Linked DNA regions of Prosthecodimorpha staleyi. The protein of the gene in region 1 interacts with the protein of each later gene in a pairwise test. Links are inferred from orthologs where the notes say so. Each region holds a gene or a part of one and is shown on either strand. Other genes may lie near its edges.

Evidence for each region.
Region 2: the proteins of parE (region 1) and dhaK interact in binary tests that used the Escherichia coli proteins (3 or more experiments, as listed by UniProt). The link is inferred for Prosthecodimorpha staleyi from one-to-one orthologs.

The regions. Positions count from the first base shown.
Region 1 is NZ_JAHHZF010000014.1:85,349-88,586, reverse strand. Bases 196-3,121 are described here. They hold parE (DNA topoisomerase IV subunit B), read left to right. Parts: upstream 196-591; coding sequence 592-2,652; downstream 2,653-3,121. Other genes in these bases: KL771_RS24295 (DUF1513 domain-containing protein), read right to left, coding at 2,783-3,121; KL771_RS24305 (hypothetical protein), read left to right, coding at 196-314. In the rest of the region: more of KL771_RS24305, read left to right, coding at 1-195; more of KL771_RS24295, read right to left, coding at 3,122-3,238. UniProt on the Escherichia coli protein: Topoisomerase IV is essential for chromosome segregation; it is the principal protein responsible for decatenating newly replicated chromosomes. It relaxes supercoiled DNA.
Region 2 is NZ_JAHHZF010000013.1:84,488-87,776, reverse strand. The notes cover bases 69-3,045. They hold dhaK (dihydroxyacetone kinase subunit DhaK), read left to right. Parts: upstream 69-1,050; coding sequence 1,051-2,040; downstream 2,041-3,045. Other genes in these bases: KL771_RS23310 (CHASE2 domain-containing protein), read right to left, coding at 2,899-3,045; KL771_RS23315 (FecR family protein), read left to right, coding at 2,243-2,890; KL771_RS23325 (hypothetical protein), read left to right, coding at 591-1,016; ptsP (phosphoenolpyruvate--protein phosphotransferase), read left to right, coding at 69-594. In the rest of the region: more of ptsP, read left to right, coding at 1-68; more of KL771_RS23310, read right to left, coding at 3,046-3,289. UniProt on the Escherichia coli protein: Dihydroxyacetone binding subunit of the dihydroxyacetone kinase, which is responsible for the phosphoenolpyruvate (PEP)-dependent phosphorylation of dihydroxyacetone via a phosphoryl group transfer from DhaL-ATP.

The DNA.
Region 1 (3,238 bases):
CCGTCCACGCCCACGTCAACCTGGTCGGGTTCACGACCCTTTTTCTGGCCGGCCTATTCTACCGGGTCGTGCCGAGCGCGTCCGGCTGGCTGGCCGGTCTGCATTTCACCCTCGCCCTGCCCGGAGCGGTGGCGCTGTCGGTCGGTATCGCCGGCAGCGTGACCGGCCAGGACTGGGGCGTGGCCGTTGCCATCGCCGGTTCGCTGCTGACGATCGGCGCGATGCTGGTCTTCGCCATCGCCGTGTTCCGGGCGACCGGTTCGAGCCGCGCCCAGACTCTGGACGCGATCGAGCCGGGCTATGCCGGCCGCTGAACGCATCACGGTCGTCGCCCCGGTCTGACGCCGGCCGGGGCGGTGCTCGTCGGATGCCCTGGACCGCCCGATGCGCGGTGAGAGCCTCCGGCGGCGGGCGATGCGGCCCTCGGCGCTGGCCATGCGGCACCCGTTGCGGCCATGCGGCCCCGTGGGAACGGGCCGGCCCGTCGCGAACATTCAGAGAACAAATGCTTCCGGTCCGGTTTCGCCCGTGCGACAATCATGGGCGATTCGTGATAGACCGCGCCGACGACATCATCGACCGAAAGCCCGAATGGCCAAGCCGCAGGATCTTTTCGCCAAGCTGCCCGAATCCGACCGGCCCGAAGCCAGCAGGCCCGTACCGGCGCCCCCGCCGCCCAAGCCCGTGCGGTCGGTGCCCGCCCGCGGCACCATGCCGGGCGAGGCGGATTACAACGCCTCGCATATCGAGGTTCTCGAAGGGCTGGAGCCGGTCCGGCGCCGTCCCGGCATGTATATCGGCGGCACGGACGAGAAGGCGCTGCATCACCTCTTCGCCGAGGTGATCGACAATTCGATGGACGAGGCCGTCGCCGGCCATGCCAGCTTCATCGAGGTGCGGCTGGAGGCCGACGGCACGCTGTCGGTGGCCGACAATGGCCGCGGCATCCCGGTCGACCCGCATCCGAAATACCCGGGCAAGTCGGCGCTCGAAGTCATCATGACCATGCTGCATTCCGGCGGCAAGTTCGACGGCAAGGCCTACGAGACCTCCGGCGGCCTGCACGGCGTCGGCGTCTCGGTGGTCAATGCGCTGTCCGAATGGCTGGAAGTGGAGATCGCCAAGAACCGGCGGCTCTACCGGCAGCGCTTCTCGCGCGGGCATCCGACGACCGCGCTGGAGGAACTGGGCGAGGTCATGAACCGGCGCGGCACCACGGTGCGGTTCCGGCCGGACCCGCAGATCTTCGGCGAGGGTGCGCGCTTCGATCCGGCCCGGCTGTTCCGCATGGCCCGGTCGAAGGCCTATCTGTTCGGCGGGGTGGAAATCCGCTGGTCCTGCGCGGCCGAACTGGTCCAGGGCCAGGACACGCCCGACAAGGCGGTGTTCCATTTCCCCGGCGGCCTCAAGGACTTCCTGGCCGAGCGGCTGAAGGACGAGCGGCTGGTCACCGACGACGTCTTCGCCGGCAAGACCGCCAAGACCTCCGGTCACGGCGCGGTCGAATGGGCGGTCGCCTGGTTCGCCGGCGACGGCTTCGTCTCTTCCTACTGCAACACCGTACCGACGCCGGAGGGCGGCACCCACGAGCAGGGCCTGCGCGTCGCCCTGCTGCGGGGCTTGCGCGCCTATGCGGATCTGGTCGGCAACAAGCGCGCCGCCATCCTGACCACCGACGACGTGATGACCACCGCCGGCGCGATGCTGTCGGTCTTCATCCGCGAGCCGGAATTCGTCGGCCAGACCAAGGACAAGCTGGCCACCGCCGAAGCGACCCGGATCGTCGATACGGCGATCAAGGATGCCTTCGACCATTGGCTCGGCGGCTCCAAGGTGCAGGCCGACCGGCTCCTGGAATGGTCGATCGAGCGCGCCGACGAGCGGCTGCGCCGGCGCCATGAAAAGGAGGTTCTGCGCAAGACCCCGATCCGCAAGCTGCGCCTGCCCGGCAAGCTGGCCGATTGCTCGGACACGGCCGCGCAGGGCTCGGAACTGTTCATCGTCGAAGGCGATTCGGCCGGCGGTTCGGCCAAGCAGGCGCGCGACCGGCGCAGCCAGGCAGTGCTGCCGCTGCGCGGCAAGATCCTCAACGTCGCCAACGCCACGCGCGACAAGCTCGGCGCCAACCAGCAACTGGCCGATCTGGTCCAGGCGCTCGGCTGCGGCGTCGGCAAGGCCTGGCGGCAGGAGGACCTGCGCTACGACAAGATCATCGTGATGACCGATGCCGATGTCGACGGCGCCCACATCGCCTCGCTGCTGATCACCTTCTTCTATCGCGAGATGCCGGACCTGATCCGCAAGGGTCATCTGTTCCTGGCCGTGCCGCCGCTCTACCGGCTGACGCACGGCTCCAAGACCATCTATGCCCGCGACGACGCCCACAAGGACGAGCTTCTGGCGACGGTCTACCGCAACAAGAAGCCGGAGGTCGGCCGCTTCAAGGGTCTCGGCGAGATGATGCCGTTCCAGTTGAAGGAAACCACCATGGACCCGAAGTCCCGCACGCTGCTGCGCGTGCAGGTGATCGAGGGCCAGGAGGATGCGACCCGGGATTCGGTCGAACGGCTGATGGGCAACAAGCCGGAGGCCCGCTTCGCCTTCATCACCGAGCGCGCCGCCTTCGCCAACGACATCGACCTCGACATCTGACGACCGGTCGCCCGGAAGCCGGGCCGACCGGGGCCGGGCGGACGGGGTTTCGAGAGGCGCGGATGCAGGATGTCCTGAGCCGCGCGGCTCGCATGGCGGCCAGCGGGGGAGCCGGGCCTGCCCGGCGGCATCAGAGCGAGAGGAGGTGGTTGTCCCACATCCAGCGGCCTGCATCGCTGCCGCCGAGCCGGGCGAGATCCCCGGCCGACGCCCGGGCGAGGCGCAGGCCGGAGGCGCCGCCGGAGAGCATGAACAGGCCCCGATCGGGAGCCGCCGCCAGCCCGCAGGCGTCGGTCAGGCGGCTCATGCCGAGGAAGCGCCGTCCCGGCACGTCCCAGTAGCCGACCGCCCCGCCCTTCGGGCTCGCCGCCGCCAGGATGCTGCCGGAGGCGTCGAAGGCGACCGAGCCGATATAGTTCTCGAACAGCATGTTGGCGTCTTCGGGCACCGGCAGCAGGTCCAGCCGCCCGGTCCGCGTCAGCACGCCGACCAGTTCGGGCGCCGCCTCGGCGTCGCCGGCAAATTGGCAGCCGAAGCCGACGGTGCCGTCCGGGGCGACCGCGATGTGGCGCAGACTGGACAGCCG
Region 2 (3,289 bases), on another replicon or contig:
GACGGCGAGGCCAATCCGTTCCTCGGCCTGCGCGGCGTGCGCCTGTCGCTCGCCCGCGAGGCGGTGTTCCGCGTCCAGTTGCGCGCGCTGCTGCGCGCCGCCGCGCACGGAGCGCTCAAGATCATGATCCCGATGGTCGCCGTGCCGGCCGAGATGGCCGCCGTGCGGACGTTGGTCGAGGAGGAAGCGGCAAGTCTCGCCACGGCCGGCACCCCACCCGGCCGGTTCGAGCTCGGCATGATGGTCGAGGTGCCGGCGGCGGCGCTGACGCTCGATCTGTTCGCAGTCGACTTCGTGTCGATCGGCTCCAACGATCTCGTGCAGTATCTGATGGCCGCCGGGCGCGATTCCACCGCCGTGGCGGCATTGGCCGATCCGCTCGCCCCCGCGGTCCTGCGCGTGATCGAGACCGTCGCGCGCGAGGCCGCCGCGCGCGGCGTGCCGGTCAGCCTGTGCGGCGATGCCGGCGGCGATCCGGCCGCGATCCCGCATCTGCTCGCCGCGGGCCTGCGCGTGCTGTCGATGGGCGCGGCCGCCGTGCCGCGCGCCAAGGCGGCGATCCGAGCAACGACCTTGCCGGGCCGCCGGCCATGAGCGTGCAGGACGCCGCCACCCCGGGCCCGGACGGCCATCCGGCGGTCGCCGCCTACAAGGCGGTGCTGCGCGAGGTGCTCGGCAAGCGCCCCTCCGGCATGCGCCGGCGCCTCGCCGAGGCGCTGGAGCGCAATCCGAGCTTCGTCAGCCAGATCGCCAATCCCGCCTATCCGACGCCGATCCCGGTCGCCCATGTCGAGACGATCCTGGAGATCTGCCATTTCTCTGCGGCCGAGCGCGCCCGTTTCCTGGCCGCCTACGAGGAGGCGCATCCGCGCCGCGCGCGCCGGCCGGCCGAGGCGCGCCGCCACCGGACCCTGGCGCTGCGCCTGCCGGATTTCGAGGATGCCAAGAAAAACAAGGTGATGGACGACATGATCCACGATCTCGTCGCACGCATCGCCAAGCTGGTCGAGGATTGAGGTCCCGGCCGGCGCGAACAGCAGGGAGACGTCCATGAAGAAGCTGATCAACGCCGTCGATACCGTCCTGTCCGAAAGCCTCGCCGGCTTCGTGCGCGCGCATGCCGACATCGTGACGCTCGGCGACGAGGGCAAGTTCGTGCGCCGACGCTTCCCCGTGCGCGGCAAGGTGGCGCTGATCTCCGGCGGCGGTTCCGGCCACGAGCCGCTGCATGCCGGCTTCGTCGGCCACGGCATGCTCGATGCCGCCTGCCCGGGCCAGGTCTTCACCTCGCCGACGCCGGACCAGATGCTCGCCGCCGCAGAGACCGTCGATGGCGGCGCCGGCGTCCTCTACATCGTCAAGAATTACGAGGGCGATGTGATGAATTTCGAAATGGCCGCCGAGATGGCGTCCGGCCCGGTCGCCCGCATCCTGACCGACGACGACGTGGCCGTGGAGAGCTCGACCTGGTCGACCGGCCGGCGCGGCGTCGCCGGCACCATGGTGGTCGAGAAGATCGTCGGCGCCGCCGCCGAGGCTGGTTACGATCTCGACGCCTGCAAGGCGCTCGGCGACCGCGTCAACCAGGCGACCCGCTCGATGGGCGTGGCGCTGACCAGCTGTACCGTGCCGGCCGCCGGCAAGCCGACCTTCACGCTCGGCGAGAACGAGATGGAGATGGGCGTCGGCATTCATGGCGAGCCGGGCCGCCGCCGCGTGCCGCTGACGCCGGCCGCCGAGATCGCCGCGGAGATGATCGGCGCCATCGTGCATGATTTCGGCGATTTCGCCGGGTCCGACGTGCTCCTGCTGGTCAACGGCTTCGGCGGCACGCCGGCCATGGAGCTCTACCTGATGTTCGACAACGCCGCCCGCATGCTGGACAAGCACGGGCTGCGCGTCGCCCGCTCGGCGGTCGGCAACTACGTCACCTCGCTCGACATGGCCGGCTGCTCGCTGACCGTCACCAAGCTTGATACCGAGACGGCCCGCCTCTGGGACGCCCGCGTCCACACCGCCGCCCTGCGCTGGGGCATGTGAGGCGACGCGGCGGCGCCAAGGCCCGACGCTCCTGCTCGCGGAGTGCGCCGGGCCCTGCATGCTCATTGACCGGCGCTCTTGCAGCACCGGCGAGGCCAGCCGCCCGTACCGAAGTCCGGGTCCGTCCGGTCATGTTCCGTTCAGGCACCGGATGCCACGGTCCTGCGTCGGCCGCCGGAGGGCCGGCAGGGAGACGCAGCGCATGGAACCTTCGCAAAGCCTTTCGCGAACGCGCCTGACGCGACGGGAACTCATCGCCACCGCCCTGCTGGCCACCGCCCCGGGATCGGTCGTATTGGCCGGCTCCGCATCGGCTGCGACCGCCGGCCGGATCGGTGCCGTGCAGGAGGTGATCGGCGACGCCTTCGCACGCGGCGATGCGGCCGAAAGGCGCCTCGCGGCTGCGGCCGACCTCTATCTGCAGGACATGGTCTGGACCGGGACCGAGGCGCGCCTTGCCATGAAACTCGGCCTCGCCACCACGGTGCGCCTCGGCGCGCGCAGCCGGCTGGTGATCGACCGCTTCATCGCCGACATGGGCGGGGTGCTCGACCTCGCCGACGGCGCGGTGCTGTTCGACCGTCCGGAAACCGCCCCCAAGGTCGACGTGAAGATGCGCTCGGCCTATGGGGTGATCGCGGTGCGCGGCACGCGCTTCTTCGCCGGCCCGAGCCGCGGCGCCTTCGGCGTCTTCGTCGAGCGGGGCGCCGTTACGGTCGCGGCGGCGGGCGTGACCCGAATGCTGGCCGCCGGCGAGGGCACCGACATCCCGGCTCCCGGCCGGCCGCCGAGCCCGGTCGCCCGCTGGGGTGCGCCGCGCATCGCCGAGGCGATGGCGAGCGTGCTCTGAGAAGCCCTTCAGCCAGTTGATCCGCCGCCGAGCCGGGCCACCCAGCCGGCCAGCACGGCGTCATCGGGATGCGCGGCCGCCAGGACCGCGAAAGCCGCGGCGGCGCCGGCCGGATCGTCGTCGGTCCGCGCGAAGGCTGCCGCATAGCCGGCGATCAGGTCCGCCGGCGCGCTGTCCGGCCAGGGCTCGCTGACCAGTGTCGGCGCCGAGAGACCCCGCAGCGTGATCCGGCCGAGCGGGCGCCAGGATCGCTCGGGCAATGCGGCGACCAGGGCCGGTCCGACGCAGATCGTCGAGCCGAACTGTTTGTTGGCCGCCTCCAACCGGGCGGCCGAATTGACCACCGTGCCGTGCGCGGTGAAATCGAGCTTCCGTCCGCCGCCCACGTCGCCGACGATC